Regions from separate parts of the Buttiauxella sp. BIGb0552 genome, predicted to be linked through region 1. Evidence: predicted binding sites of a transcription regulator. Region 1 holds the regulator's gene; each other region holds the start of a gene.
What was found. The regulator sigma-54, encoded in region 1, starts transcription at its own class of promoters, with help from an activator protein. The targets are predictions, from matches to a motif close to GTTGGCACANNTTTCGCTNT.

Region 1 (10,811 bases):
TTTCAATGATAGTTGTACCTTCAGCAAGAGTTGCAGCACTCATAATGGTAACAGTGGCACCTACGCTCACTTTATCCATCACAATATGCGCACCCTTCAGACGGCCCTGAACAGAAGCTTTAACGTAGCCTTCTTCCAGTTTAATTTCCGCACCCAGTTGCTCAAGGCCGGTAATATGCAAATCAACCGGACGTGCACCAATTGCACAGCCGCCAGGTAAAGAAACCTGGCCCTGGCCAAAGCGTGCGACCAGCGGCCCAAGCGCCCAGATAGAAGCACGCATGGTCTTAACCAGATCATAAGGCGCACAGAAGATATTTACTTCACTGGCATCGATCCACACTGAACCGTTACGTTCAACTTTGGTACCCAACTGGCTTAACAGCTTCATTGTGGTATCAATGTCTTTCAGTTTTGGAACGTTTTGAATCTCAACTGGCTCTTCGGCCAACAGTGCTGCGAAGAGGATCGGCAGCGCGGCGTTCTTCGCCCCGGAGATCGTCACTTCACCACTCAGTCGGGTTGGCCCCTGAACTCGAAATTTATCCATTGCAACTGCTCTCTATTAAATTCAAATCGTTACAACCCGCCGTGGCGAATTGCTCAAAAACCATTAAGTTTACGATCGCGATCCCACTCTTGCGGAGTATAGGTCTTGATGGAAACCGCATGGATACGGTTATCAGCAATCAGCTCCATCAATGGCGCATAAACTGTTTGTTGCTTCTTCACGCGACTTAACTCGGCGAATAACTCACCCACCGCAATCACCTGAAAATGGCTACCATCGCCTGAGACGTGGACTTCCTGGAGGGGCAGTGCATTCATCAGCACTGTCTGAATTTCATGATTTTCCATGGGATATAATTCGTCGGTTAAGGAAACAAGCCACACATCTTAGAGGAAAGTGGCGCAGGCTTAAATAAGCAAAAAGCCCCTGATCCAATTAGATCAGGGGCAATGATAGTAACGCTATGAAAACACTAGCCTGCAAAAGCAGGAAGGATGTCTTCTGGCAGGTTATAAAGTTTAGTCAGCGTCTGTAAGTTCTCGCTGGCGCCCTGGAGTTCTATCTCAACATTTTGACACCGGGCAAAATCCACAAGATGAATCAAAAGCGCTAAACCTGAAGTATCTACACGCGATAAACCAGAAAGATTTAACACTTTGATACCAGCCATGATTTGCTCACGCTGACGCCATACTGGCCCCACCGTATCGCTATCTAACTCACCCGCCAGGTGCAACGTTGCGGCTTCACGCTGCCAGTTAAGTTCATCAGCCATTACTTTTTATTTTCCAGGGTAATTGGCAGTTTAGAGATTGATTGCAGCTGAGACGTCAAACCATCAATCCCTTTGGTACGCAGGATATCGCTCCACTCGTTTTGCTTAGTGGTAATCATGCTGACACCTTCAGCAATCATGTCGTAAGCCTGCCAGTTACCAGTTTGTGTGTTTTTGCGCCACTGGAAATCAAGACGCACAGGTGGACGGCCGTTTGGATCAACAATCGTTACACGAATCGCCACAATGGTCGCATCACCCAGAGGCTGCTCAGGTGCGATTTGGTAGGATTGCCCGTTATACATCGCAAGCGCCTGGCCGTAGGCCTGTTTCAGATACGCCTCGAACGCTTTGAAGTAGGCATCACGCTGTGCAGGGGTGGCATCTTTATAGTAGCGGCCCAGTACCAGTGCACCCGCGTATTTCACCTGCACATATGGTAGAAGTTCTTGCCCAACAACTTCACGCAAATAGTCCGGATTCTGACGAATTTTAGGCTGCTCGTTTTTCAGTCGGTCAAATGTTTTTTGCGCCGCTTCGCCCATCAGTTTGTATGGGTTGCTTTGATCCGCAGCATTCGCCAGTGGCGCAATAACCAACATGGCAATCATGATAAATCTTTTAAACATAAAACTTTTCCTCTTAGATTAGTGCGTCGTGCCAGGCTGTGGCGCTGCACTATTATTCTCTGAATCCTGCGATGAGGAATCCTCTGATTTCTGATTATCGCCATTACCGCTCTTATACAAGAATTGGCCAATCAGATCTTCCAACACCAGGGCTGATTTAGTGTCCTGAATCGTGCCGCCCTCTTTAAGGATAGATGAACCTAGTTCAGGGTCATCAAAACCAAGGTTCAGTGCGAGGTATTGCTCACCGAGTAAACCTGAAGTGCGGATAGCTAACGAACTGGTATCAGGAATATGGTTATAGCGTTCTTCGATATCCAGAGTGACTCGCGGTAAGTACGTTTTTGGATCAAGTGTAATGTCATCAACGCGTCCAATCACTACGCCGCCAAGGCGTAATGGAGAACCGGTTTTCAGGCTACCGATGTTGTCAAAGGTGGCGTAAACCCGATACGTTGGCTCACTGCGCAGCGAAGTGACATTAGCCACTTTCAGACACAAGAAGACGATGGCTGCCAATGCAATAATTAAAAATGCCCCAACCCCAGTTTCAAATTTCTTAGTTTGCATGAACTTAATTCCCAAACATCAGTGCAGTGAGCACAAAATCCAGCCCTAAAACGGCCAATGAAGCGTGCACAACGGTTCGTGTTGTTGCCCGGCTAATCCCTGCGGACGTAGGAATAGCATCGTAGCCATTGAATAACGCAATCCAGGTAACGGTTATCGCAAACACTACGCTCTTGATAACACAGTAAATCAGATCGGTACGCCAGTTGACGGCATCTTGCATGGCAGACCAGAAGAACCCAGAGTCGATTCCCTTCCAGTTCACACCAACCAGCGCTCCTCCCCATACCCCTACTGCGACAAAGATAAGCGTCAGTAACGGCAAGGAAATTACACCAGCCCAGAAACGAGGAGAAACGACACGGCGCAAAGGATCAACCGCCATCATCTCCATACTGGAAAGTTGTTCTGTTGCCTTCATCAGGCCAATTTCGGCGGTCAAAGCCGAACCTGCGCGACCAGCAAACAACAGCGCTGCCACCACAGGCCCAAGCTCACGCAATAGCGACAAGGCAACCAGCATCCCCAGGCTTGATTCCGCACTATAAGTCGTCAGAACTAAGTAGCCCTGCAAGCCAAGAACCATGCCGATAAACAGACCAGAAACGATAATAATCAGCAGCGACAATACGCCGACGTTATACAGCTGGCGAATCAGCAATGGCGCATGTTTGCGGAATTCCGGTTTCCCCACCAGCGCATTAAAAAGCATTATCCCGGCCCGGCCGAATGACGCGCAGGTTTTCAGTCCCCGCTGCCCGAACGATGCCAGTGCATTAAAGAGCATGAGTAACTTAACTCCCTGTTTTTGATAATAAGTCATTCCGATAATCCGTTGCCGGATAGCGGAACGGTACTGGTCCATCGGCAATACCATCAAGGAACTGACGAACCCGAGGGTCACAATTTTCGCGCAAAGCGGTTGGAGTCCCTTCAGCGACAATATGCTGATCTGCTGCAATATAGGCGTAATCTGCGATGCTCAGCACTTCAGGTACATCGTGCGAAACCACAATACAGGTAACACCCAATGCGCTGTTTAATTCTGAAATCAGTTTAACCAGCACACCCATTGTAATAGGGTCCTGACCAACGAATGGCTCATCAAACATTATAAGGTCAGGTTCGAGTGCGATGGCACGCGCAAGTGCAGCTCGTCGAGCCATACCGCCAGAGAGTTCGTTTGGCATCAGTTTAGCGGCTCCACGTAATCCCACCGCCTCAAGCTTCATCATAACGGTGCTATGCAGCAACTCCTCCGGCAAGCGGCGATGTTCGCGAAGCGGATATGCCACATTTTCGAAGACATTGAGATCGGTAAATAACGCGCCGGATTGAAACAGCATGCTCATACGTTTACGCACGTTATATAGTCGTGAGCGCGACATAGCCGGCACGTTTTCACCGTCGAATAGGATTTCGCCATTGTCAGGCTGAATTTGACCACCAATCAGCCGCAACAATGTCGTTTTACCAATTCCTGAAGGCCCCATGATGGCCGTAATTTTGCCACGAGGCACGTTCAGAGAAATATTGTCAAAGATGCGCCGACTGCCGCGAGTAAAACTAACATCGCGAATTTCGACCAGATTCGTCTGCGTCTGGCTCATCATCTTTCCTTTTATCAAGTTCACGGACGAAGCATTGGATAGCAACTCAGTTCCAACCCAACATTTTCACAGAATGTTATCAGCCCTGATTAGCGAAAACTGGCATTTGTTTTACTTTTCTGCCACATAAAGTCAGAATTAAGAATTCATACCATGGCCTACAGATCTGTATGCTCTGCCGGTACTTTCACAGCACGAGACCGGCGATTATACCTGAATAAAGGATTTTGCATGCTGTTAGCTACAGCTCTGTTAATTATCGGTTTGCTTTTGGTCGTCTATGGCGCGGATCGTCTGGTGTTCGCCGCCTCGATACTTTGCCGTAGTTTCGGCGTTCCGCCACTCCTTATCGGTTTAACCGTTGTAAGCATCGGGACATCATTACCTGAACTGCTTGTCGCAAGCTCTGCGGCTCTAAATGGCCAATTGAATTTAGCGGTGGGAACAGCATTAGGTTCGAATATCACCAATATCTTACTGATTCTCGGCTTAGCGGCACTTTTGCATCCATTTACCGTGAATTCCGATATTCTACGGCGTGAATTGCCCCTAATGTTAGTCGTCAGCGGCGTGATCGGATGGCTTCTTTTTGATAACCAGCTTAGCCGTATTGATGGCGTAATACTGATTGCTGTCGCAGTAGCTTATCTGCTGTTTACGATTAAAATAGCTCGCCTTGCCGGAAATGAAGGGGCTGACAACCTGACCCGCGAACAGCTGGCAGAGCTTCCTCGTGAAGGGAGCCGTCCCGTCGCATTTTTATGGCTCGCCGTGGCTTTAATTATTATGCCGATGGCCACTCGCATGGTTATCGATAACGCCAGCGTACTCGCACATTACTTTGGCGTAAGCGAGTTAGTGATTGGCCTGACGATTATTGCTGTAGGCACGAGCCTGCCTGAACTTGCAACGACCATCGCAGGTGCACGTAAAGGTGAAGACGATATTGCGATTGGCAATATTATCGGCTCGAACATATTCAATATTGTTTTGGTATTGGGTATTCCTGCCTTGATTGCACCGGGTGAAATTGACCCGCATGCCTTTGCTCGTGACTATTGGGTCATGTTGGTAGTCAGTGCCATTTTTGCAGTACTTTGCTGGCGTAAATCACGCTCTATCGGCAAGGCAGCAGGTGCTCTGTTAACATGTAGTTTCTTCGTATGGATTGTGATGCTGTGGTTTATTGCATCACCTGTCGTAGGGTAAAGCGGAACGGAAATTATGTCACAGATAGAATTACAACCGGGTTTTGACTTTCAGCAAGCAGGTAAAGAAGTACTGAAGATCGAACGTGAAGGCCTGGATCAGCTTGAGCAATACATCAATACAGACTTCTCTGCGGCCTGTGAAAAAATGTTTTATTGCCAGGGCAAAGTAGTTGTCATGGGTATGGGCAAATCGGGTCACATCGGTAAAAAGATGGCGGCAACTTTTGCAAGTACCGGTACACCTTCGTTTTTCGTTCACCCAGGTGAAGCAAGCCATGGCGACCTCGGCATGGTTAGCACGCAAGATATTGTTATCGCTATTTCAAACTCTGGCGAGTCAAACGAAATTCTGGCGCTGATTCCGGTTCTCAAACGATTGCAGGTGCCACTGATTTGCATCTCAAGTCGCCCGGAAAGTTCAATGGGCAAAGCGGCCGATGTCCATCTTTGTGTCAAGGTTCCCCACGAAGCTTGCCCGTTAGGACTGGCTCCAACATCCAGCACCACGGCAACACTTGTGATGGGTGATGCGCTTGCTGTTGCTCTGCTGAAAGCTCGTGGCTTTACTGCAGAAGATTTTGCACTTTCTCACCCAGGCGGTGCATTGGGACGTAAACTGTTATTACGTGTCAGCGATATTATGCACACTGGCGATGAGATCCCCCATGTCAGTAAAGATGCTTCATTGCGCGATGCATTACTGGAAATAACGCGCAAAAATATGGGTATGACCGTAATCTGTGACTCCCTGATGAAAATTGAAGGGATCTTCACTGATGGTGATTTACGTCGAGTCTTTGATATGGGCGTTGATCTCCACTCCCTGAATATCGCAGATGTCATGACTGTCGGCGGAATTCGTGTTCGCCCAACGCTATTGGCGGTTGATGCACTGAACTTGATGCAGTCCCGCCATATAACCTCAGTACTGGTTGCAGATGGCGAGCAACTACTGGGTGTGGTACATATGCATGACATGCTACGCGCAGGCGTGGTTTAACAAAGGATTAGCCTTAATGAGTAACCATGAAGCGTCTCTTGCCACTTGTTATGGGCCGGTAAGCACGCGCGTGATGGAGCGGGCAGCAAACGTGCGCCTGCTTATTTTAGACGTTGACGGTGTAATGTCTGACGGCCTGATTTATATGGGTAATAGCGGCGAAGAGCTGAAAGCATTCAACGTGCGTGATGGCTATGGAATTCGCTGTGCACTAACCTCTGATATCGAAGTGGCGATTATTACTGGCCGGAAAGCAAAACTTCTTGAGGACAGGTGCGAAACGCTTGGCATTACCCATCTTTATCAAGGTCAATCTGACAAGCTGCTGGCTTTTCAGGATCTATTAGATAAGCTCGCCATTCCAGCTGAGCAAGTGGCTTATGTCGGGGATGATTTAATCGACTGGCCTGTAATGGCTAAAGTAGGTTTGAGTGTCGCGGTAGCGGACGCTCATCCTTTACTTATTCCTCGTGCAGACTACGTTACACGTATTGCTGGCGGACGAGGAGCAGTACGCGAAGTCTGCGATCTCCTTTTACTGGCCCAAGGAAAGCTTGATGAGGCCAAAGGGCTATCTATATGAGTAAGACCAGACGTTGGGTTATCATCCTGCTTTCATTGCTGGCACTGGTATTGATTGGTGTAAATCTGGTCGATAAAGACACTGTTGCACCACAGACAGTGAACAGTAACGAGCCGACCTATAAAAGTGAACATTCTACGACCCTCGCCTACAGTCCTGAAGGGGCTTTAAATTACCGGCTGGTCGCAGAACACGTTGAATACTTTTCCGACACTGCTGTTTCATGGTTCACCAATCCGGTGATGACACAGTATGACGAAAACAAAGTAGCAACCTGGTCATTACGGGCAGATCGCGCCAAACTGACTAACGATCGGATGCTGTATTTGTACGGAAATGTGGTGCTGACAGCCCTGACACCAGATTCACAGCTACGCAAAATTACCACGGACAATGCGCAGGTTAATTTAGTCACTCAGGATGTTGCGTCTGATGACCAGGTAACCTTGTACGGAACCAGCTTTAACTCTACCGGCCTCAAAATGCGTGGAAACTTACGCAGCAAAAATGCCGAGCTGATTGAAAAGGTTAGAACATCCTATGAAATCCAGAATAAACAAACTCAGCCGTAATTTAGTACTGACTAGTACGCTTTTAGCCGCCAGTTTTTCGGCATTTGCGCTGACCGGTGATACCGATCAGCCGATTCACATTGAATCTGACCAACAGTCGCTGGATATGCAAGGCAACGTCGTCACCTTCACCGGCAATGTGATCGTGACGCAAGGCAGTATCAAAATTAACGCTGATAAAGTGGTTGTGACCCGTCCGGGCGGTGAGCAAGGTAAAGAAATCATTGATGGCTACGGTAATCCAGCCACGTTCTATCAGATGCAAGATAGTGGTAAACCCGTTAGTGGCCACTCAGCGACCATGCACTATGAGTTGCAGAACGATTTTGTCGTACTGACTGGCAATGCCTATCTTGAGCAGGTCGACAGCAATATTAAAGGCGACAAAATTACCTATTTGGTTAAAGAGCAGAAAATGCAGGCCTTTAGCGAAAAAGGGAAACGTGTCACCACAGTTCTGGTCCCTTCTCAATTGCAGAAAAAAGACGGCCAGGCTCCGGCGCCAGCCCCGAAAAAGAGTAACTAATTCGTTATGGCTACTTTAATTGCAAAACATCTCGCCAAAGCCTACAAAGGCCGCCGCGTTGTTGAAGACGTCAGCCTGACCGTTAAATCAGGTGAAATTGTCGGTTTACTTGGCCCTAACGGTGCAGGCAAAACCACGACTTTTTACATGGTTGTTGGCATTGTGCCGCGTGATGCAGGGAACATCATTATTGATGATGAAGACATTAGTCTTCTGCCGCTTCATGCTCGTGCCCGTCGCGGGATTGGGTATTTACCGCAAGAAGCGTCAATATTCCGTCGCTTAAGCGTGTTCGATAACTTGATGGCTGTCCTGCAAATTCGTGATGACCTCAGCGCTGAGCAGCGTGAAGACCGTGCGAATGAGTTGATGGAAGAGTTTCACATTGAGCATCTGCGCAATAACCTCGGGCAGTCTCTGTCTGGTGGTGAGCGCCGTCGTGTTGAAATTGCCCGCGCTCTGGCTGCAAACCCGAAATTTATTCTTTTGGACGAACCTTTTGCAGGTGTTGACCCAATCTCCGTCATCGACATCAAGCGGATTATCGAGCACTTGCGCGATAGCGGGCTTGGTGTGCTGATTACTGACCATAACGTACGCGAAACGTTGGCCGTGTGTGAACGAGCCTACATCGTAAGCCAGGGCCAGTTAATTGCCCATGGCACGCCTGCGGAAATCCTGGAAGATGAGCATGTTAAGCGCGTCTATCTGGGCGAAGAGTTCAGACTCTGATAGGGTAGGAAGTATAATTATTAATACTCTGGGTAATTCGAGTTGCCCTCGTTCCTGCAACTCGAAGTATGCCGGGTATATACCTGAGGAAGCTCGCTCTGAATATGAAGCAAGGTTTGCAATTACGGCTTAGCCAACAACTTGCTATGACTCCACAGTTACAGCAGGCAATCCGCCTGTTGCAGTTGTCAACGTTAGAGCTTCAGCAAGAACTCCAACAAGCCCTGGAAAGTAACCCACTGCTTGAGCAAACCGATCTGCATGAAGAAATTGAAACTCAGGAAGTTCGTGAAAACGAAGCGTTAGATACCCGTGAAGCTCTCGAACAAAAAGAGATGCCTGACGAATTGCCGTTAGATACCAGCTGGGACGAGATCTACACCGCGGGCACACCATCAGGAACAGGCTCTGATTACAGTGATGACGAGCTGCCGGTTTATCAAGGGGAAACTACCCAGTCACTTCAGGATTACCTGATGTGGCAGGTCGATCTCACTCCGTTCTCTGATACCGATACTGCCATTGCGACATCTATTGTCGATGCTGTCGATGAGATGGGTTATCTCACGGTTTCGCTGGAAGAAATTCTGGAAAGCATGGGCGATGAAGAAATCACGATCGACGAAGTGGAAGCGGTACTTAAACGCGTCCAGCGTTTTGATCCTGTTGGCGTTGCCGCACGCGATCTCCGCGATTGCTTGCTCATCCAACTTTCTCAGTACGCCAGAGAAACACCGTGGCTGACCGAGGCACGACTGATTGTCAGCGATCATCTGGATCTACTGGCCAACCATGATTTCCGTAGCCTGATGCGCGTCACTCGCCTGAAAGAAGAAGTTCTGAAAGAGGCAATGTGCCTGATTCAGTCTCTGGATCCACGCCCAGGCCAATCGATTCAAACCAGTGAACCCGAATATGTCATTCCCGATATTCTGGTCAAAAAGATTCAGGGGCGCTGGACGGTAGAATTAAACGCCGACAGCATTCCACGCCTTAAAATTAATCAGCAGTACGCTGCAATGGGTACCAATGCCCGCAATGACAGCGACTCACAATTTATTCGCAGTAACCTGCAAGAAGCGAAGTGGTTGATTAAAAGTCTTGAAAGCCGCAACGATACGCTGCTGCGCGTCAGTCGCTGTATCGTTGAGCAGCAACAAGGTTTTTTTGAGCACGGCGAAGAGCACATGAAACCGATGGTTCTTGCTGATATTGCCCAAGTAGTCGAAATGCATGAATCGACTATTTCCCGTGTGACCACGCAAAAATATTTGCACAGTCCACGCGGCATTTTTGAATTGAAGTATTTCTTCTCAAGCCATGTGAATACCGAAGGCGGAGGCGAGGCCTCATCTACGGCGATTCGGGCACTGGTGAAGAAATTAATTGCTGCGGAAAACCCTGCGAAACCTCTGAGTGATAGCAAGTTAACGACTATGCTATCCGATCAGGGGATCATGGTGGCACGCCGCACTGTTGCGAAGTACCGAGAGTCTTTATCCATACCACCGTCAAATCAGCGTAAACAGCTGGTATGACTTAACCGATAAGGAAGACACTATGCAGCTCAACATTACAGGACAAAACGTCGAAATCACTGACGCACTGCGCGATTTTGTGAGTACGAAGTTTGCCAAACTGGAGCAGTACTTCGATAGAATTAACCAGGTCTACATTGTGTTAAAGGTTGAAAAGGTCACGCATATTGCCGATGCAACGCTTCATGTGAATGGTGGTGAAATCCATGCAAGCTCTGATGGCCAGGATATGTATGCGGCAATTGATGGCTTAATTGATAAACTGGCGCGCCAGTTAACCAAACATAAAGATAAACTAAAACAACACTGATAATCCGGGCAACTGTTCCAGCATAGACGGCTCGTTACTTAACGGGCCGTTAGCATAACAGGGTGCTTAGGTGAACTTATGATGAACAACGATTCTGCTCTACAACTTAGTAATGTCCTGAACAAGGAATGTACTCGTACCAACGTACATTGCCAGAGTAAAAAACGTGCACTGGAAATCATCAGTGAGCTGGCAGCAAAGCAACTCGGCCTGCCACCACAAGTGGTTTTTGAAGCCGTGCTGA
Region 2 (10,811 bases), on a different contig from region 1:
CAGCAAATTCTTCGTCGCTAATTTGCCCCCGCTCGTGGCGTTGAAACGCCTCGCCCATTACAAAGCTTTTCTGCAAATTCGCCAGCGGGACACGGCTGTAATCGCTCCAAACCCCCATTACTCGGTTGAAGTCGATATCAACGATGACGTTTCCTAAATCAAAGATATACAGCATAAGCTTCTCCTTTGCGCATGGACAAATAACTGTAGCGGTAAAGGGTAGCTTTGACTATCGCAGATAAAAAAGCGATCCGGGTTCTGCGAGTTATTAAGCAAAAAAAAGCCCCGCCTAAACAGGCAGGGCTTCAATGCTTTGCAGGAAAGAAACTTACGCTTCTTTGCTACCACGACCCGCACGTTTGCGGTCGTTTTCAGTCAGGTGACGCTTACGAATACGTACGGAAGTCGGAGTAACTTCTACCAGTTCGTCATCATCGATGAATTCCAGAGCTTGCTCCAGAGACATCTTCAATGCAGGAACCAGAGTTGTTGCTTCGTCAGTACCGGACGCACGCATGTTGGTCAGTTTCTTACCGGTCAGGCAGTTTACAGTCAGGTCGTTAGAACGACTGTGAATACCGATGATCTGGCCTTCGTAAACTTCTGCACCGTGACCCAGGAACAGCTTACCGCGGTCCTGCAGGCTGAACAGCGCAAACGCGACTGCTTTACCCTGGCCGTTAGAGATCAGCACGCCGTTCTGGCGCTGGCCGATTTCGCCTGGCTTCACGTCGTCGTAATGGCTGAATGTGGAGTACAGCAGACCAGTACCAGAAGTCATGGTCATGAACTCAGTACGGAAGCCGATCAGGCCACGTGCTGGGATCAGGTAATCCAGACGGATACGGCCTTTGCCGTCAGGGATCATGTCTTTGACATCGCCCTTACGCTCGCCCATCGCCTGCATTACAGAACCCTGGTGCTGTTCTTCGATATCCAGAGTCACGTTTTCGAACGGCTCTTGCATACGACCATCGATCATACGGTTGATTACTTTCGGACGGGACACAGCCAGTTCGAAGCCTTCACGACGCATGTTTTCGATCAACACAGACAGGTGCAGTTCGCCACGACCGGATACACGGAATGCATCCGCATCTTCGGTTTCTTCAACACGCAGTGCAACGTTGTGCACCAGCTCTTTGTTCAGGCGGTCAAGGATCTGACGAGAGGTAACAAATTTACCTTCTTTGCCACAGAACGGAGAGGTGTTGACGTTGAAGAACATGGTAACAGTTGGTTCATCAACAGACAGTGCTGGCAGCGCTTCAACATTTTGCGTATCGCAAAGAGTGTCGGAGATGTTCAGCTCGCCCAGACCGGTAATCGCGATGATGTCGCCGGCTTCAGCTTCGGTGGATTCAATACGCTCCAGACCGAGGTGAGTCAGTACTTTACCGACTTTACCGTTACGAGTTTTACCTTCGCTGTCGATGATAGTGATTTGCTGGTTAGGCTTCACTTTACCGCGTTTGATGCGACCGATGCCGATTACGCCAACGTAGTTGTTGTAATCAAGCTGGGAGATTTGCATCTGGAACGGACCATCAGAGTCAACGGATGGTGCTTTAACGTGGTCAACAATCGCCTGGTACAGCGGGGTCATGTCTTCCGCCATCTCATTGTGATCGTTACCCGCGATACCCATCAATGCTGATGCATAGATGATTGGGAAATCGAGCTGCTCGTCAGTCGCATCAAGGTTAACGAACAGGTCAAATACCTGATCAACAACCCAGTCAGGACGCGCGCCAGGACGGTCAACTTTGTTGATTACAACAATTGGCTTCAAACCGTGGGCAAATGCCTTTTTGGTTACGAAGCGCGTCTGCGGCATTGGGCCATCCATTGCGTCAACGACCAGCAGAACGGAGTCTACCATGGACATTACACGTTCAACTTCGCCACCGAAGTCGGCGTGCCCAGGGGTATCAACGATGTTGATACGGTAGTCATTCCATTTGATAGCGGTGTTTTTAGCGAGGATGGTAATCCCACGCTCTTTCTCCAAATCGTTGGAGTCCATCACGCGTTCGGTGGCTTCAGCACGTTCGTTACTGAAAGTACCAGATTGCTGCAGCAGCTTATCAACCAGGGTAGTTTTACCATGGTCAACGTGCGCGATGATGGCGATATTACGCAGATTTTCGATCACAACTTTGCCTCAGGCATTAGAAATAGCGCGTTATTGTACACGTATTAATCGAAGGACATAACAGGATCACAAAGAACTTTTACAAACAATGTAAAAAGTAATGGTTTGTGATCGCTTTCACGGAGCAAAAAAGGGAGCCACAACGAAAATTGCACCAATATGGTGCTCAAATCTCAGACTGAAGCACTACATTGGTGCAAACTATCCATCGTGGTGCAGCCCTTTTGCACTATAGTGCGCATGATAGCGCCTTTTTGGGGTAATTTAAAAGTTGGCACAGATTTCGCTTTAATCATTTCAGGGCAACAAGCCAATTCAATGACCAAATCCGGGAGAGTTAAGTATGTCCGCTGAACACGTTTTGACGATGCTGAATGAACACGAAGTGAAGTTTGTTGATCTGCGCTTCACTGACACCAAAGGTAAAGAACAGCACGTCACTATCCCTGCTCATCAGGTTACTGCTGACTTCTTCGAAGAAGGCAAAATGTTTGATGGCTCTTCAATTGGTGGCTGGAAAGGCATCAATGAATCCGACATGGTTCTGATGCCAGATGCGTCTACTGCTGTCATCGACCCGTTCTTCGCTGATTCTACGCTGATCATTCGTTGCGACATTCTTGAGCCAGGCACCATGCAAGGTTATGACCGCGACCCGCGTTCCATTTCCAAGCGTGCTGAAGACTACCTGCGTTCTACTGGCATCGCCGATACCGTACTGTTCGGGCCAGAACCAGAGTTCTTCCTGTTCGACGACGTTCGTTTCGGTAGCTCTATCTCCGGTTCTCACGTTGCTATCGATGATATCGAAGGCGCTTGGAACAGCGGCACCAAATACGAAGGCGGCAACAAAGGCCACCGTCCTGCTGTTAAAGGCGGTTACTTCCCAGTTCCACCAGTTGACTCCGCACAAGACCTGCGTTCTGCAATGTGTCTGACTATGGAGCAAATGGGCCTGGTTGTTGAAGCTCACCACCACGAAGTAGCAACTGCTGGTCAGAACGAAGTGGCTACCCGCTTCAACACCATGACCAAAAAAGCAGATGAAATTCAGATCTACAAATATGTGGTTCACAACGTTGCACATGCTTACGGCAAAACAGCGACCTTTATGCCAAAACCAATGTTTGGCGATAACGGTTCTGGTATGCACTGCCATATGTCCCTGGCTAAGAACGGCGTAAACCTGTTCGCTGGTGACAAATATGCTGGCCTGTCTGAGCAAGCGCTGTACTACATCGGCGGTGTTATCAAACACGCTAAAGCCATCAACGCCCTGGCTAACCCAACCACCAACTCCTACAAGCGTCTGGTCCCGGGTTACGAAGCTCCAGTAATGCTGGCTTACTCTGCCGCTAACCGTTCTGCTTCAATCCGTATCCCAGTAGTTGCGTCTCCGAAAGCACGTCGTATCGAAGTGCGTTTCCCAGACCCAGCGGCTAACCCGTACCTGTGCTTCGCAGCACTGCTGATGGCTGGTCTTGATGGTATCAAGAACAAAATCCATCCGGGCGAAGCAATGGACAAAAACCTGTATGACCTGCCGCCAGAAGAAGCTAAAGAGATCCCACAAGTTGCGGGTTCTCTGGAAGAAGCACTGAGCTGCCTGAACGAAGACCGCGAGTTCCTGACTGCGGGCGGCGTGTTCACTGATGAAGCTATCGATGCTTACATCGCTCTGCGTATCGAAGAAAACGACCGTGTGCGCATGACTCCACACCCAGTTGAGTTTGAGCTGTACTACAGCGTTTAATGAGTTAGTCATGTCCGACTTAAGCCCATCGTTGATGGGCTTTTTTATCCACAAATAACCTGTTGCAGCAACGTTTATTGCCGCCAGGAAACTATAATGCACCATCACAGTGCAAATTATCGGAGACTGCTGTATGGCAACCGGCACACTGCCCGATGCTGGGCAGATCCTGAATTCTTTAATCAACAGTATTTTACTGGTCGATGACGAACTGGCGGTTCATTACGCCAACCCGGCGGCACAGCAACTTTTGGCGCAGAGTTCGCGCAAGCTGTACGGCACACCGCTACCAGAACTGTTGAGTTACTTTTCGCTAAATGTTGGCTTGATGCAGGAAAGCCTGACGGCAGGCCAAGGCTTTACCGATAACGAAGTCACACTGGTTATTGATAGCCGCTCCCATATTCTTTCCCTGACTGCACAACGTTTACCAGAAGGTTTCATCCTGATGGAAATGGCGCCGATGGATAACCAACGCCGTTTAAGTCAGGAACAGTTACAGCAGGCGCAGCAAATTGCCGCTCGTGACTTAGTCCGTGGGCTGGCTCACGAGATTAAAAACCCCTTGGGCGGGTTACGCGGTGCAGCGCAATTGCTGGCTAAAGCCTTACCGGACCCTTCGCTCACTGAATACACCAAGGTGATTATTGAGCAAGCCGACCGCTTACGTAACCTGGTCGACAGGCTGTTAGGCCCGCAACAACCCGGCATGCACGTCACAGAAAGTATTCACAAAGTCACCGAACGGGTTATGAAACTGGTGTCGATGGAGTTGCCAGCGAATGTCACGCTGATAAGAGATTACGACCCAAGTTTGCCTGAACTGGCACACGACCCGGATCAAATTGAACAGATTTTACTGAATATTGTGCGTAACGCGCTTCAGGCGCTGGGCAGTGATGGTGGCGAAATAGTGTTACGTACGCGTACCGCTTTTCAGCTTACTCTGCACGGCACTCGCTATCGCCTGGCTGCACGTATTGATATTGAAGACAACGGTCCGGGTATTCCGGCCCATCTGCAGGACACACTATTCTACCCAATGGTGAGCGGACGTGAGGGAGGGACAGGTTTAGGTCTTTCTATTGCACGCAACTTGATCGATCAGCATTCGGGGAAAATCGAATTTAACAGTTGGCCTGGTCATACCGAGTTTTCGGTTTACCTGCCTATTCGTAAGTAGAGGTCTTTATGCAACGAGGGATAGTCTGGGTCGTTGATGATGATAGCTCCATCCGTTGGGTGCTGGAACGTGCACTAACTGGGGCTGGTTTAAGCTGCACCACATTTGAGAGCGGCAATGAAGTTCTGAACGCTCTCGCAACCAAGACCCCGGACGTATTGTTATCTGATATCCGCATGCCAGGCATGGATGGTCTGGCACTGCTAAAGCAGATTAAACAGCGTCACCCGATGTTGCCGGTCATCATAATGACCGCTCATTCAGATCTTGAAGCAGCGGTGAGTGCTTATCAGCAAGGCGCTTTTGATTACCTGCCAAAACCATTTGATATTGATGAAGCGGTGGCACTTGTTGAGCGCGCTATCAGCCACTATCAGGAACAGCAGCAGCCGCGCAATGTGCAGGTTAATGGGCCAACCACCGATATTATTGGTGAAGCGCCAGCTATGCAGGATGTGTTTCGCATTATTGGCCGCCTCTCCCGTTCATCAATAAGTGTGTTGATTAACGGTGAGTCTGGTACCGGTAAAGAGTTGGTTGCACACGCTCTGCATCGCCATAGCCCACGCGTGAAATCACCTTTTATTGCGCTGAACATGGCCGCAATCCCGAAGGATTTGATTGAGTCTGAGCTGTTTGGTCACGAGAAAGGCGCGTTTACCGGTGCGAATCAAATTCGCCAGGGCCGCTTTGAGCAAGCCGACGGTGGCACACTTTTCCTCGATGAAATCGGTGATATGCCGTTGGATGTGCAGACTCGCTTGTTGCGCGTACTCGCTGATGGTCAGTTTTATCGCGTTGGCGGTTATGCACCGGTAAAAGTCGATGTGCGAATCATTGCCGCGACCCACCAGAACCTTGAGTTGCGCGTGCAGGAAGGGAAATTCCGTGAGGATTTATTCCATCGCCTGAACGTTATTCGCGTGCATTTGCCACCGCTGCGTGAACGCCGCGAAGATATTCCGCGCCTGGCTCGTCACTTCTTGCAAGATGCGGCCAAGGAACTGGGCGTGGAAGCGAAATTGCTGCACCCGGAAACAGAAAATGCGTTAACGCGCCTTGCCTGGCCCGGAAACGTGCGCCAACTGGAAAACACCTGTCGTTGGTTAACCGTGATGGCTGCGGGCCAGGAAGTGTTGATTCAGGATTTGCCTGCTGAGCTGTTCGAGACAACCATTCCCGATAGCCCAGCGCATTCTCAGTCAGACAGTTGGGCAACACTTCTGGCGCAATGGGCGGACCGCGCATTACGTTCCGGTCATCAGAACTTACTCTCTGAAGCTCAGCCTGAAATGGAGCGTACATTGCTAACAACAGCACTGCGACATACGCAGGGGCACAAGCAGGAAGCGGCTCGTTTACTTGGCTGGGGGCGAAATACCCTGACGCGTAAATTGAAAGAGTTGGGAATGGAGTAAAAAAAGGGATAAGTCAGCACCATCTGGCTCTTTCTGGTGGATGTCGCTTCGCTAATCCCCCCTACGGATCGTGTAGGTCGGATTAGCGAAGCGACATCCGACACAGATCAGATAACGCGAGAGAACTGCTGCAACCGCGCCTTCTGACGCAAGTAACTATCAAAACACATGCAGATATTACGGATTAGCAGGCGACCTTTTGCCGTCACCTGAATGTGTTTTCCGTCGATATCCACCAGCCCATCTTTCGCCAGTGGTGACAGCAATTTCAGGTCTTCTGCGAAGTACTGTGCAAAATCCAAATCCCAAAGCTGCTCGATTTCCACAAAGCTAAGCTGGAAATTACAGATAAGCGCCTTGATCACGTCACGGCGAATGCAGTCATCACGGGTTAGCGCCAGACCTCGCCACAGCGCATCGCCTTGCTGATCAACCTGTTGATAGTAGGTTTTTAGCTCTTTCTGGTTCTGCGCATAGCAATCGCCAATCATGCTGATGGCGGAAACGCCCATCCCAAGCAAATCTGTATCGCCCTGCGTGGTATAGCCCTGGAAATTACGATGCAATTTCCCTTCACGCTGCGCGATCGCCAGTTCGTCATCTGGCCGGGCGAAGTGGTCCATACCAATAAACTGGTATCCGGCATGGGTCAGCGAGCCGATAGTTTCTTGCAGAATATCGAGTTTTTGCTGAGCGCTGGGTAAGTCTGCATCTTTGATTTTACGTTGTGCGGCAAACAGAGTCGGTAAGTGCGCATAGTTAAAAACGCTTAACCGATGCGGGCTCAGTTCTGCAACACGCTTGAGCGTGAAGGCAAAACTTTCTGGCGTCTGTTTTGGTAGGCCGTAAATCAAGTCGATATTGGTCGAGGTGAAACCGAGTTCACGCGCACGTTGAATCAGCGCAAAGATAAACTCTTCATCTTGCTCACGGTTAACCAGGCGCTGCACTTCTTTGTTGAAATCCTGCACCCCCATACTCAGGCGGATAAACCCTTCCTGACGCAAATGGTCCAGCACATCGAGTTCAATTTCACGCGGATCAATTTCAATAGAGAGTTCAGCATCTTCGTTGAAACTGAAATGACCCCGTAGAAGCCCCATCAGACGGCTTATCTGCGTTTTACTGAGGTAAGTGGGTGTACCGCCGCCCCAATGCAGTTGACTGACGTGACGGCCCTTAAAGAGCGGTGCACGGTGGGCAATCTCTTGCTCCAGGGCATCGAGGTACTGATCGGCCTTATGCGTCTGGCGAGTCACGATTTTATTGCAGCCACAGAAGTAGCAAAGCTTGTGGCAGAACGGAATATGGACGTATAGCGAAAGCGGGCGCTCAGGATAACGAGCAACCGCTTCAAGAAATGCCGCCTCGCCGAAGCCTTCTGAGAACTCCAGCGCGGTAGGATAAGAGGTATAACGCGGCCCTGAATAATTATATTTCTGGATCAGGGCCAGATCCCAATCAATTAACTGCTCAGACATGCTTACTCCCTCCGGTGATGCCGCATTCGTTGACGGCGCAACGATTTTTGCAATCGCGACAACCGCCGTAGTTTAACGAATAACCACAGCAGATAACACACCAGAGGAATAACCACGCAAAGAACAGGTAATCCCATTGAGATTTACCGTTAGTCGGTGCCTTTGAGCAGACGCATCAAATCATCGCCTTTCTCTTTTTCTTCTTCATCTTCGTCATCTTCATAGGCGATGCCGAGTTCAGCCATCAGCGCATCGATGCGATCAAGCTTAGCGTTAACCCAAGCCTGCTCTTCTGCGTTGAGTGTTTCACCTTCTTCAAGACGCTCTAACAGCGCATCCAGGCGCTCATCGTTCTCCAGCAAATCCAGTTCAGCCTGTGGTGTTAGCATAGGTTTCTCGACTTTAGGTTTGTGCTGTTTAGGTTTTTTGACCTGGACTTCAGTTACGCCCAGGGCGATTGGTTTTTTGCTGCCAATGCGCGGATCTTTAGCCTGTGAGCTGCCACTTCCACTTTTTTCCTGCGTGCCACCGGTTGAACGGCTACCCGCTGCGTGCCCGCTGCGTTTTTTCTCACGCTTACGGTCACGTGCTTCACGATCGATCTCTTCACGTGTTTTGCGACGTGCTTTTGAAGGTTTAGAGCCAGGTGCTGCTGAGTTTTGTTGCTTCATAATAAATTATCTTGAGCCATTTTTATTCAGTATAGAATTGCGGCGGAATCTAGCAGAAAGCAAGCAAAGAAAAAAGGCGGCAGGTTAACCTGTCGCCTTTTTCTTGTCTTTGGACCCTTCATAAGTCACACAATCCCTGTTTGCACTCGACGCCCTGTCTTTCCCTTGCAAACAACTTCCGTGTAAATCCTTGTCCTTTTTAAACGTCTCCAGACGTTGCCTCCTGGCATTTTCCTGGTTCTTCGCCATCCTGACGATCCTGAACCCTCATCCTGAGTTGCTATCCTTGGTGGCTCTCCTTTGCCTGTGCCGCTTACTTTACTCTGAGCGCTTGATTCCACAAGATTAGTATTTGTGTAAGCTTACAGTTGAGACTTAGCAGTCGATACATAACCACATGTTATATAATCACTTTCAATTATGTCTGCATCTTACAACACTGCATTGTCTGTCAATATGAATGGTCAATGTCTTACAAACCTCGGGCGAATTTCTGTAATCCTGTAAGCCTTGCCCGAGAAACACGGCGTTTTCCCCATGTTCAGGTATAATCCTCCACAATGCTCATCCTGAGGGAGACAACCGTTTTGAAAAACTGGAATTACCAGCTGACCCACTTCGTGCTTAGCGCACCGGACATTCGCCATTTACCTTCTGATACCGGTATTGAGGTTGCTTTCGCAGGCCGCTCCAACGCAGGGAAATCCAGCGCATTAAATACGCTGACCAACCAGAAAGCCCTGGCGCGTACCAGTAAAACACCTGGCCGTACGCAGCTCATCAACCTGTTTGAAGTGGCTGAAGGCTTACGTGTGGTGGATTTACCGGGCTATGGCTACGCCGAAGTACCGGAAGAAGTAAAACTGAAATGGCAGCGCGCGCTTGGCGAGTATCTGCAAAAACGTAATAGCCTGAAGGGTTTAGTCGTGCTGATGGATATCCGTCATCCACTGAAAGACCTTGATCAGCAAATGATTAACTGGGCTGTTGCGAGCGGCATTCCAGTGATGCTGCTGTTAACCAAGGCCGATAAACTGGCGTCTGGCGCGCGTAAAGCACAGCTGAAAATGGTGCGCGAAGCGGTGGTAGATTTTGGCGGTGATATTCAGGTAGAAGCGTTTTCGTCACTGAAAAAGATCGGTGTCGATGTACTGCGTCATAAGCTTGATGGTTGGTATAACGATATCCCGCCAGCGACCGAAGAAGATGATGTAGAAGAAGACGACGAAACAGCTGGCGAATAAAAAGAGGCATGGGTTCGCCCGTGCTTTTCCTTATTTTCCTGACTTGCGCGCAATAAAAAACGCCCCAGTCATTACTGACTGGGGCGGCTAAAATATTCAGCCAAATCCGATTACGTGAAGTAAAAGGTCTGAAAGATAGAACATCTTACCTCTGTACCCTACGCAAATAACTCTACTCCTTTTTATTCGGTTGAAAAAGCATTTTTTGTAGTTTTTTTTCACCCTTTACACTCCGATATTGAAGCGTCATCACAAAAAGCTATGAGTTATGTTGCTTAGTTACATAAATCGCTTTATTTAGTGAGCCTCATCCCAATTTACGCCACTTCCGACTTCCACCAGCAATGGCACATCTAGCGTCATACTGCCTTCCATCAGTTCGTGGATTTTCTTCGATACCGCTTCCAGATCGTCCTGATGAACTTCAAACACCAGTTCATCGTGTACCTGCATGATCATTTTTACACGTGGCTTTTCTGCTTCCAGCCAGGCATCAACCGCAATCATTGCTCGTTTAATAATATCAGCCGCAGTTCCTTGCATCGGGGCATTGATCGCCGCACGTTCAGCTCCGGCACGGCGGGCTGCATTGCTGGAATTGATGTCCGGTAAATACAGGCGACGGCCATCCAGCGTTTCGACATAGCCTTTATCTTTCGCCTGAGTACGGGTGCGTTCCATATACTCCAGCACGCCCGGGTAGCGTTCGAAATAAAGATCCATATATTTCTGCGACTCTTTACGTGGGATGTTGAGTTGGCGTGACAAACCAAACGCACTCATACCGTAAATCAGGCCAAAGTTGATGGCCTTAGCGCTGCGGCGCTGTTCGCCTGAAACACTATCCAATGGCAGCCCAAACACTTCTGCGGCTGTCGCACGGTGAATATCTTTGCCTTCGGCAAA
Region 3 (10,811 bases), on a different contig from region 1:
GTCGCTTGCTGCAACTTTACATCGGGCTGGTGCTGTACGGTGTGTCCACGGCTATGTTCGTCCGTGCCAATTTAGGTGCTGACCCCTGGAACGTATTCCACTTAGGAGTGGCCCAAATCTTCTCCCTCAACATTGGCATGGTGATGATAGGTGTCGGGGCATTGGTGTTGTTGCTGTGGATTCCGCTGCGCCAGAAACCGGGATTGGGCACGATAAGCAACGTGATTGTTTTGGGGCTTGCCGCAGATGCGGCATTAGCATTAATGCCGCCGATTGAGTCATTGGTGGCACGAAGCTTCTTGCTCTTTGCCGCTATTTTGGTGAATGCCATCGCTACCGGAATGTACATCGGCGCGGGTTTTGGCTCTGGCCCGCGTGATGGCTTGATGACTGGAATCAATGCCCGTACTGGCTGGTCTGTGCGTAGTGTGCGAACAGCGATTGAGTTGACGGTTTTACTAGCCGGTTGGCTGATGGGAGGCACATTTGGTGTGGGTACAGTGTTGTACGCGCTGGCAATCGGCCCGCTTATCCAACTCTGCTTACCATGGTTCCGTATTGCACCCAAAGCACAAAAAAACCTGGTTGAACCGACCGTCGTACCCTAATGTTGAAGCCAAACCCCCATTGGATGAGGTAGCGATGAATAGCAAGGTAATCAGCAACGCGGCGGCGCACTGGAATAGCCATCAGTTGGCTGAAATTCTTTCCCACTGTTTTGAAGGGTATCTGGTCCCTTTCACTATTGATGGTGAAACTTTTGCTTCACGTTTTAGCGCTGAAGATCTCAGTCTCAATGACAGCCGAGTCTGGACGCAAAATGGTGAGCCAAAAGCGCTGGCGCTCATCACGCGCCGTGGGCAGAGCTGTCGCCTCGCTGCATTCGCGATTCGTCCTGAATTGCGTGGGCAGGGATTTGGCAAACAGTTCATGCAGGAGTTAATTGATGGTGCGCGAGCGCGTGGTGACCGTAACTTTTGGCTGGAAGTTATTGTTGGCAACGAGAGTGGAGTGTCACTGTATGAACGTATGGGGTTTGTTCGCCAGCAGACATTGGTCGGGTTTGATACCATTCAGTCACCGCAGTTTACAGAAACCGGCGAATTGCAGGAAATCGACCCGCTAGTGATGGCGAAAAAAATGATGAGGGATGAAAGCCTGAATCTGCCGTGGTTAAGCGCACCTGAAACGCTATATAAATTACCGGGCAAAGCATTCGTTCTCAATGACACTGCATACGCAATGGTTGCCACAACCCCTAAGCCCAGATTACGGATGCTCTATGTTGACCCGATGGCACGTGGCAAAGGGCAGGCGAAAAAATTGCTTACGCTATTACGTGAACGTTTCCCTGGATTATTCACCGCAACAGCTATTCCTGAGCAACTGGCACCGCTTTATCTGAGCAGTGGCTACCGTCAGGATCCCATTACCCAATATGAGATGCTGCTCAAATTATGAACAGGTAGTGTTCATTCTTAACGACTAAACTTATCAATCGTAATCATCACGGGTGGAAATTATCTACCCGTATTCCCCACACCGTGGAGGTTCACAATGAATTATGTTGATGGTTTTGTTGTTGCTGTACCCGCAGCAAAAAAGGATGAATACAAGCAGTTAGCCGCAAAAGCCGCACCGTTGTTTAAAGAATTCGGTGCGTTACGCGTCGTGGAATGTTGGGCCGACGATGTGCCCGACGGCAAACTCACCGATTTTCGCATGGCGGTGAAAGCCGAAGAGAGCGAAGAAGTGGTGTTTAGCTGGATTGAGTATCCATCAAAAGAAGTGCGGGATGCCGCCAATGCCAGGATGATGTCTGACCCAAGGATGAAAGAGTTTGGCGAGTCGATGCCATTTGATGGCAAACGTATGATCTATGGTGGCTTTGCGCCAATTCTTGACGAGTAACGTCACGCGGGCGGCGCTGACATCATATCTAGCGCCACCCGCATGAACATCCGCTAAACCTGCAATTCCCGTAACAATCCAAACGCCATTTTCATGTGCGCTTCGCTGACAATAAACGCCCGTAACTGCTGTGCTTCGTCATAGCCTTTGGCAATCAGACCCTGCTGCTCGGTGCTGATTTGCCAGGCCAAATCATGGCGTTGCGTTTCACCCGCCAGATGTAGCGGCAACTCCGGCGTTTTCACTTTTACCAGCATCGCGGGGAGATTCAGGCCGTCGGCGGCTCCCAGCAGATTTTTGGCAAGCGTCATGGCGCTGAACTGAATCGGTTGCAGGAACGGCAGCACTTTGCCGTCGATTTCCGCGCAATCACCGAGGGCATAAATATTCGCGTCAGATGTCTGCAACTGGCGGTTCACCTGAATCCCACGGTTTACCGCCAGCCCGGCGTGCTGCGCCAGGTCGACGTTTGGACGCAGGCCAATCGCCGCTACCACGGCATCCACGGTGACTATTCGCCCGTTGCTCAATGCCGCATGAATTCCCTGTGGTGTTTGGCTGAGTGATTCAAGCCGCTGATTAAACAACAGTTCGACGCCCATTTGGTTCAGCCGCTGCTGCAAACGGCTGCTAACCTCCGCAGGCATCAACGAGGCGAGCAGGCTGGCGGCGTTATCCACCAGAATCACCTGCTTCCCAGCGCGGCAAAAATCCATCGCCAGTTCGGTGCCAATCAAACCGCCGCCCAGAATCATCACGCGTTTAGCCTCGCGCAGCGTTGATTCACAGGCCAGATATTCCTGCTGGCTGTTGAGCGTCAGCATCAGCTCTTTGCCTTCAATTGGCGGCAGGAGGGCGCGGGAACCCGTTGCCAGCACCAGTTTGTCGTACTGCCATTGCTGGTCACCGCATTTCACCAGGCGTTCGCGAGTGTCGATACCTGACACCCAACTGTTGGCGTTTAGCGTCAGGTCAAACTGTTCAGCAAATTCACCGGCATGTTGCCGCGTGAGGTCGCAAGCTCGCTGATTCAGGCTGATAACATGGCTGAGATCGGGCTTGTTGTATTCGTCCATGCTGTCGGCGGCAATCATGCGCACCGGTACCTGCGCGTCATGTTTGCGGATATTTTTCACCAGCTGGCGGGCGGCAAAGCCCGAACCGACGATCACAATGCCATGCTTCATTTTGCCTCCGTTGCCAGCACGTCAAATACGTCTTTCCCAAGCGAGCATTCAGGGCACAGGAAGCTGTCCGGCACTTCGCTCCACGGCGTTCCTGGCGCGACATCCTGCATCGGTTCGCCGGTTTGTGGGTCGTAAATCCACTGACAAACACTGCATTGCATTTGTGGGCCTAAATCGGCGCAGGCTGGCTTTTCAACCATGCTTTCTTGCGGTGCTACAAAGGGCGCAGAAGCGAGCGGCGTTAACGCCCACTGGCGGGCAATTTCGCGACCGTGTTCACGACAGATTGCGAGCGCATCGATATCCGGGCGCCATTTCGCTTTTAGGCTTAGTGACATTTCAAAACCGGCATCCTGCAAGCGGGTAGAGAGTCGGTCTACTGCACCGCCACTCCAGCCATGGGAACCGAATGCGCTGGCGCGTTTATTACGAAAACGCAGGCCGGTCATCTCCTCAACCAGGCCTGCAATTTTCGGCATCATCACGTTATTCATCGTGGATGTTCCTGCCAGCACTCCCTTGGAGCGGAACACATTAGTGAGGATCTCGTTTTTATCATGGCGGGCAACGTTGAAAATTTTCACCGTCACGCGCGGATCGACTTCGTTGATCCCTTGGGCAATAGCATCCGCCATCATACGGGTGTTGTTGGACATGGTGTCGTAGAAAATCGTGATGCGATCTTCTTGATAATCAGCCGCCCACTTTAAGTACAACTCCACGATTTGTGTTGGGTTATCGCGCCATACCACACCGTGAGACGTCGCAATCATATCTACCGGCAGATTGAAGCCGAGAATTTCGGTGATTTTGGGAGTGACCAGGCGGCTAAACGGGGTCAGAATGTTGGCGTAGTAGCGCTGGCATTGTTCAAATAGCTCGGCCTGATCGACTTCATCGTTAAACAGATGCTCATCACAATAGTGTTGGCCAAAAGCATCGTTACTAAATAGCACTGCGTCACCGGTCATGTAAGTCATCATGCTGTCAGGCCAGTGCAGCATAGGTGTTTCAACGAAAATCAGTTGCTTGCCGTTGCCGATGTCCAGGCTATCGCCAGTTTTCACTACGTGGAAATTCCACTCCGGGTGATGGTGGTGGCCGTTGATGGAGTCCACGCCGTTGGCGGTACAGTAAATCGGTGTGTTGGGAATGCGTGACATCAATTCCGTCAGCGCACCCGCATGGTCTTCTTCCGCGTGATTGATAATGATGTAATCGAGGCTATTCAGGTCAATTTCGGCAGCCAGGTTCTGCACAAACTCACGGCTGAATTTATGGTCAACAGTGTCGATGAGTACCGTTTTCTCTTCACGGATCAGATAGCTGTTGTAGCTACTGCCTTTCAGCGTTTTGTATTCGGTGCCGTGAAAATCACGCACTTCCCAGTCACGTTGACCAACCCATTGAATGTTGTTTTTAACCTGAATAACCATTTGTCAGTACCTCAAAAAGAATGAAAAAACGGTGCTCGTATTTGAGTTATTACAAATGGCGTGCCAACTTTTTATAATATTGATTAATATGAATATATTTGTTTTTTTTAACTTTTTATTGTCAAAATGACAATTATAATATTAGTCTTTTTGACAATTGAATTGTCTTTTTGACTATCAAGGGCTAAGTTAGCGAGAATCGTCCTCTGGAGCCGCTTATGAGCCTTTCAATTACCTCCCTTGCCAACATTGCCATTGACCTGCAAAGCGGCATTTCTCATCAGGATCGCTTTGCTCGTTTAATTCGCACTTTGCGCCAACTTTTAGGGGGAGATGCCACGGCGCTACTGCGTTATGAAGCGCGGCAGTTTCGCCCGCTGGCAATTGATGGGCTGGCGCAAGATGTGCTTGGTCGACGTTTTGATTTAGATGCCCATCCTCGCCTGGAAGCAATAGCACGGGCAGGGGACGTGGTGCGCTTCCCGGCAGAAAGTGAATTGCCCGATCCTTATGATGGACTCATTCCTGACCACACCGACTTAAAAGTCCATGCCTGTCTTGGGTTACCACTATTTGCCGATCAGAACCTGATAGGTGCATTAACCGTGGATGGTATGGACCCTTTGCAGTTCGATCATTTCAGCGATGAAGAATTGCGCTTAATTAGCGTGTTGGCCGCAGGGGCACTGAATAATGCCTTGTTGATGGAACAGCTTGAAAACCAAACGCCTGCTGTTGTCTCCACTCCCATTACGAGCAAAACCAGCAGTGCCGAGATGGTGGGCTTGTCTGCAGGGATTATGCAGCTTAAGAAAGAGATAGAAATTGTCGCCGGTTCTGACCTGAATGTGCTGATAACTGGGGAAACGGGTGTTGGGAAAGAGCTGGTGGCGCGTGCTATTCACAGTGGGTCGGTACGTGCCGCAAATCCGCTGGTGTATCTCAACTGTGCGGCATTACCGGAAAGCGTGGCGGAAAGTGAACTGTTTGGTCACGTAAAGGGGGCATTTACCGGGGCAATTCATCATCGAACCGGCAAATTTGAAATGGCGGATAACGGCACGCTATTCCTCGATGAAATAGGGGAACTGCCATTAACGCTACAGGCAAAATTGTTGCGAGTTTTACAGTATGGCGATATTCAGCGTGTGGGCGATGACAGCAGCCAAAGGGTAAATGTGCGGGTGCTGGCGGCGACCAATCGTGACTTAAAGCAGCACGTACTAGCAGGTGATTTTCGTGCCGATCTATTCCACCGTTTAAGCGTCTTCCCACTGCACGTTCCACCGCTACGCGAGCGTGGCGATGACATCACTCTATTGGCTGGGTTCTTCTGTGAGCAAAGCCGCGTAAAAATGGGGCTGAAACAGGTCGCCTTAACGGATGGCGCTCGGGAATTACTGCGTCGATACGACTGGCCCGGAAATATTCGCGAGCTGGAGCATGCTCTTTATCGCGCCACTGTGCTTGCGCGCTCCGGTAAACCGGATGGAGAAATCTGGCTGGAACCGCAGCATTTTCAACTGATGGATGTTGAGGCTAAACCTGCAAGTACAGCTGTAGCCCGCGTGGCTGAGGTCGATAACTTGCGGACGGCAACTGATGATTTCCAGCGGCGGATTATTATCAGCACGCTGGAGGCTAATGCGGGGAATTGGGCTGCGAGTGCCCGGCAGTTGCAACTAGATGTCGCTAATTTACACCGCCTGGCGAAACGTCTTGGTGTGAAGTAGTGTTTTCAGGGAATTTTTGATTTCCTGGCACAAGAGCCTGCTACCCACTCGATAAATTCATTTTTAGGCAGGGCTTTACTGAAGAACCAGCCCTGTCCGTACTGCACACCCTGTTTACGCAACCATGCCGCCTGACTGGGGGTTTCAATGCCTTCGGCCACCATCAAAATACCCAGAGCCTTTGCCATTTCAATAATATGCGGAGTGACATTTTTATATTCGAGAGCATCGACGAATGATTTATCTATTTTAAGGATATCTACATCCAGATCTTGTAAATAACTCAGGCTGGAATAACCGGTTCCAAAATCATCAATATAGATGGCGTGCCCGGCCTTTCGATATTGCGCAATAATCGGTGCTGTAATTTTCGGGTCAGAAAAGCCACGTTCAGTAATCTCAAATGCTATCTGTTTTGGATTAACTGAATAACGTGCCAGGTACGGACGAGTGATATCAAGAATATGCAGGCTACGCGCATCCTGAACACCCATGTTCACAGAAATATGATGATGAGGATGCTTGCTTAACCAGTCGCCCAACTCAAGGAAAATGCGCTTAATGACCTGCTCTGTTAATTGTGTTACCAACCCGGTTTGCTCCGCCAGTGGGATAAACACATCCGGGTTTAACATTGAGCCATCTTGTTGCTGCCAACGAATTAAGGCTTCCGCACCGACAATCTCGCCACTTTGAAGATGAACAATAGGTTGATAAACCACGCTAAATTCATTGTTTTTAATAGCATCCATCAGCCTGTTTCGAGGTGATAACAATCGACGCAAAATACTAATCAAGAGTCCACCTGCAGCGAGGCTTATAATTAAGCCCACAGGCAGCCAGATAAACAATTGCTGATACCAGGCGGTCGTCAGGGGTTCCATTGACGCCCAGGCAATCATGGCCAGACCAAGATTATTATCCCGACGAATCACGTAGAAATTGTTGTTGCTTTGAAATTCGTCCGTACCTTGTTTCAGCGCTTCGTGCCATGTCTCGGGGATATATCGGCTGTTGCTGGCAATGATCTGATTATTATGCAGCCCAATCATCGCAATATTTAACGTGTAACTACCAAAGGGGAGAACATCAATAAATGACATTGGGTCAATTAATGCAAGATGAGGCTTTTTGCCGATATATACCATCTTGCGTTGAAAATCGGGTATCGGTGGAGTGGTATACCAAGCGTTAAAACCATGAATGCCCTGACGGTCTGGCTTACCTAATGTAGCACTATGAGTAATGGACTCCAGTGAAGTACACAAAATATGCGCATCTTGCTGGAACATCACTTCTTGCACGTAGCGATATTCAAGAGCGATACGATGCATGGCTTCCGCGTGCGCTTGCGAACATGTATTGTCATTAAAGCGGTTAATATCATTAATCGCAGAAACAGCCTGGTCGATGACTTTGCCGGTGCGAAGCAATGCGTGATCGGCAAACTCTACTAATTCATCGTGAAATGCGTGTTCGGCATTACGATGAGCAAGATAAATGCTTAACAGAATTGGTAGCAAAACTGCCAAAATAAGTACACCGCTTACCAGGCTGATGAGCTTTCGGGATGTCATTCTTTTAGACCCAGTTAAGAGTTAGTTTTTATAATGGTTTTTCATAGACGAGAACAGTCTATCTCACATGAATAGGTGATGTTATGTTTTCCTACCTCTGTAGTGGGATAACCTGTGAAAGCGAGCGTCTGGTGAGCAATAAATGAAGAAAAAAGAGTTTGTTATTCAGGATCTACTGAGCAAAATTTATCAGCGCAACGATAACCAAAGGCGCAAATTACCGCCTGAGCGCCAATTAGCAATGGAATATGATGTCTCGCGTTTCACGATTCGTAAAGCGCTGGAAAAGTTGGTCAGTATTGGGGTCATTGAGATTATTCAGGGCTCCGGGATTTGGATTAATCCGCAGGCAAGAAACAACCCACTGGTTTATAACTCCATCACCGAGAAGCATTTCGACCAGATAGCTTTTCGCATGGTCAATCTGCATAAGAAATTACCCAATCGCGAAGAGCAGCAGGTATTTGGTTTGGGTAAAGATGACTACATTTGGCAATTTTGCCGCCTGCGATATGTCGAAAATCAAAAGATACAAATTGAGATTTCGCGCATGCCGGTACAGGATTTTCCCGATCTGAACCAGCAGGTCATCGAGCGCTCGATTCAACAATATGTGCTGAGTAAAGGGTTGCGGATTTCGCACCTGTTAACCAGTTATCAGGCGGTAGCAGTCAGTAAAGAGCAGGCGGTATTGCTGGAGTGTAAAAAAGGTATCCCGGCGATGCACATCATCAACCGGGGAATTCTTGACGGAGGACGGGTTTTTGAAATCAGCGATATCATTGATATCAATTATTCCTGTACCTACGTTACCCCCTATAACCACGATAATTTGGCCTGGCGGCAGGGCATTCAGGGAGTGTGAATGGCTCCGTTTGGTAAGCGGCTTTGCGTCCACTCATGTGGGCGATATTCCACCGGGAAGGTTTCCGCTTTTTGTTGGTCGAAACCTACGCCAATACCCGGTTTTTCAAGCGGATAAATATAGCCCTTCTCCGCAACCGGGCTGCCTGGAAAGACCGATTCGGTATTTGGCTTATTGGGAATAAATTCCTGAATCGCTGCATTGTGCAGATGGATATTTAAATGGGTATTTACCGCCACGCCAATAGGCGTCATATCCGATGGGCCATGCCATGCCAGGCGTACACCGAATGCCTGACATAGAATAGCGAGCTTCAATGCAGGGGTGATTCCACCAATTTGCGAAACGTGGCAGCGGATAAAATCGATGCGGCGATTAACAATCAAATCATGCCATTCGGCAGGGTTATTAAATAGCTCCCCCAAAGCAAGTGGAACCGAAGAATGCGCGCGAACCTGCTCAAGCCAGGCGCTTTGTTGCGGCGGTAGAATGTCTTCGATAAACCATGGCTGGTATGGCTCAAGAGCTTTTGCCAGTTGCACCGCTTGTTGCGGGAACAGACGCTCATGCACATCGTGAAGTATATGGAACTGGTTGCCGTACTTTTCGCGCAGCGCCTTAAACATTGCCACAGTATTGGCCATGTATTCGTCCTGATCGTAGTAGGCGCCCGGTGTAGGTGTCTTTGTAGCATGCAACCCCTGAGGTGTTCCGCCATAAAACCCTAACTGACAGCGAATGTAGCGATAACCTTGTGCCAAAAGTTTGTCGACTTCCAGATACAAACCTTCAAGCGTTTCACTGGCGGCGTGGCTATATGCCGCGATAGCGTCTTTCGATTTACCGCCCAGAAGTTGGTATAGCGGCATTCCTGCCAGTTGGCCTTTAATATCCCAAAGCGCCATATCGACACCTGCGATAGCGTTATTAATAACCGGTCCGTTGCGCCAGTAAGCGTTGACCATCATCATCTGCCACAGATCTTCAATGTTATTGGCATCGCGCCCTATTAGCAGTGGTTTGAGATATTCATCGACCATTACTTTTACTGCCAGTGGGCGTTGCTGGAAGGTCGCACATCCATGACCTATTACACCCTTATTGGTGGTGACACGCACCGTAATCAGGTTGTGACGGTCAGGGCGGGTAATAAAACATTCAATATTTTCAATAATGGTTGGTTGCACGAGATTACTCCACAGACCTTGTCAATCGCGGTCATTTACTCATCAATTAAAGGCTTCTGTTATTTACTATCACCTTATTTTTATATGTGGGTAAACCATTATTTTTGCTTATTTTTATTGGTCCGTAAAATAGTTGTGTGCAACCTAAAAACCATACCAATTTGTTAGTTTGAGGTGTTTAATGCCCTTTGATAGGCGTAATTGTGATGTTGTTCAAAGTTTATTGGTTTGTTTTGGTTCTTTCGATTCTCTACCATCTCAGGCATTCAACACATAATAATTAGTAATTCTTTGGGAGCGACAGATGGGGACTCGTGATGCCATTAATAATATTATTCACCTTGTAGGTGGTGCGGATAATATTAACAAAGCCTGGCACTGTATGACGCGCTTACGCTTCTCTCTGATTGATGAGAATAAAATTGATCAGTCCGAAATTAAAAAAATCCCCGGTGTATTAGGGGCGCAGATTCAGAGTGACCAATTCCAGATTATTATTGGCCCGCAGGTGAACAGTTGGTACGAACAGCTGAACAGCGCGCTGGAGACATCTGGTGAGCAAATTGCCCCCGCGACTGACAAGAAAGCCCGTAAAAGCCTGGTGTCGATGTTTATGGATACCGTATCGGGCGTATTTGGGCCGATTGTTCCCGCTATCGCTGGCGCCGGGATGATCAAAGGTCTGTTAGCAGGTTTGATTGCGCTTAAATTCGTTTCGGCAAAAAGCGATACGGTAATTGTCATCGATTTAATTGCCAGCGGCGTGTTCTATTTTTTACCGTTTTTCCTCGCTATCTCTGCGGCACGTATCTTTAAAACTAACGAATACCTGGCCGCAGCGGTGGCGGCCTGCCTGATGTATCCATCGCTTATCGAAGCGGCAAAGTTACTGGCAAGTCATGCGTCTAATGCTGT

Region 2: a site for sigma-54 is predicted at 2,426-2,445, ahead of glnA (glutamate--ammonia ligase). Genes of this name have one in related genera too.
Region 3: a site for sigma-54 is predicted at 4,583-4,602, ahead of norV (anaerobic nitric oxide reductase flavorubredoxin). Genes of this name have one in related genera too.

Annotation. Positions count from the first base shown of each region.
Region 1 covers NZ_SODY01000003.1:612,275-623,085, forward strand. The annotation lists gene murA (UDP-N-acetylglucosamine 1-carboxyvinyltransferase) at 1-550, opposite strand, end outside; gene ibaG (BolA family iron metabolism protein IbaG) at 604-858, opposite strand; gene mlaB (lipid asymmetry maintenance protein MlaB) at 984-1,286, opposite strand; gene mlaC (phospholipid-binding protein MlaC) at 1,286-1,915, opposite strand; gene mlaD (outer membrane lipid asymmetry maintenance protein MlaD) at 1,934-2,485, opposite strand; gene mlaE (lipid asymmetry maintenance ABC transporter permease subunit MlaE) at 2,490-3,272, opposite strand; gene mlaF (phospholipid ABC transporter ATP-binding protein MlaF) at 3,280-4,095, opposite strand; gene EDF88_RS11815 (calcium/sodium antiporter) at 4,327-5,304, shown strand; gene kdsD (arabinose-5-phosphate isomerase KdsD) at 5,320-6,306, shown strand; gene kdsC (3-deoxy-manno-octulosonate-8-phosphatase KdsC) at 6,323-6,889, shown strand; gene lptC (LPS export ABC transporter periplasmic protein LptC) at 6,886-7,461, shown strand; gene lptA (lipopolysaccharide ABC transporter substrate-binding protein LptA) at 7,430-7,987, shown strand; gene lptB (LPS export ABC transporter ATP-binding protein) at 7,994-8,719, shown strand; gene rpoN (RNA polymerase factor sigma-54) at 8,824-10,257, shown strand; gene hpf (ribosome hibernation promoting factor) at 10,280-10,567, shown strand; gene ptsN (PTS IIA-like nitrogen regulatory protein PtsN) at 10,646-10,811, shown strand, end outside.
Region 2 covers NZ_SODY01000010.1:105,180-115,990, forward strand. The annotation lists gene yihX (glucose-1-phosphatase) at 1-175, opposite strand, end outside; gene typA (ribosome-dependent GTPase TypA) at 329-2,155, opposite strand; gene glnA (glutamate--ammonia ligase) at 2,499-3,908, shown strand; gene glnL (nitrogen regulation protein NR(II)) at 4,042-5,091, shown strand; gene glnG (nitrogen regulation protein NR(I)) at 5,100-6,509, shown strand; gene hemN (oxygen-independent coproporphyrinogen III oxidase) at 6,617-7,990, opposite strand; gene yihI (Der GTPase-activating protein YihI) at 8,140-8,661, opposite strand; gene yihA (ribosome biogenesis GTP-binding protein YihA/YsxC) at 9,222-9,905, shown strand; gene polA (DNA polymerase I) at 10,203-10,811, opposite strand, start outside.
Region 3 covers NZ_SODY01000002.1:763,174-773,984, reverse strand. The annotation lists gene EDF88_RS08300 (hypothetical protein) at 1-608, shown strand, start outside; gene EDF88_RS08295 (GNAT family N-acetyltransferase) at 643-1,461, shown strand; gene EDF88_RS08290 (DUF1428 family protein) at 1,558-1,911, shown strand; gene norW (NADH:flavorubredoxin reductase NorW) at 1,965-3,098, opposite strand; gene norV (anaerobic nitric oxide reductase flavorubredoxin) at 3,095-4,534, opposite strand; gene norR (nitric oxide reductase transcriptional regulator NorR) at 4,753-6,267, shown strand; gene EDF88_RS08270 (EAL domain-containing protein) at 6,273-7,844, opposite strand; gene EDF88_RS08265 (GntR family transcriptional regulator) at 7,987-8,709, shown strand; gene EDF88_RS08260 (enolase C-terminal domain-like protein) at 8,697-9,896, opposite strand; gene EDF88_RS08255 (PTS transporter subunit EIIC) at 10,201-10,811, shown strand, end outside.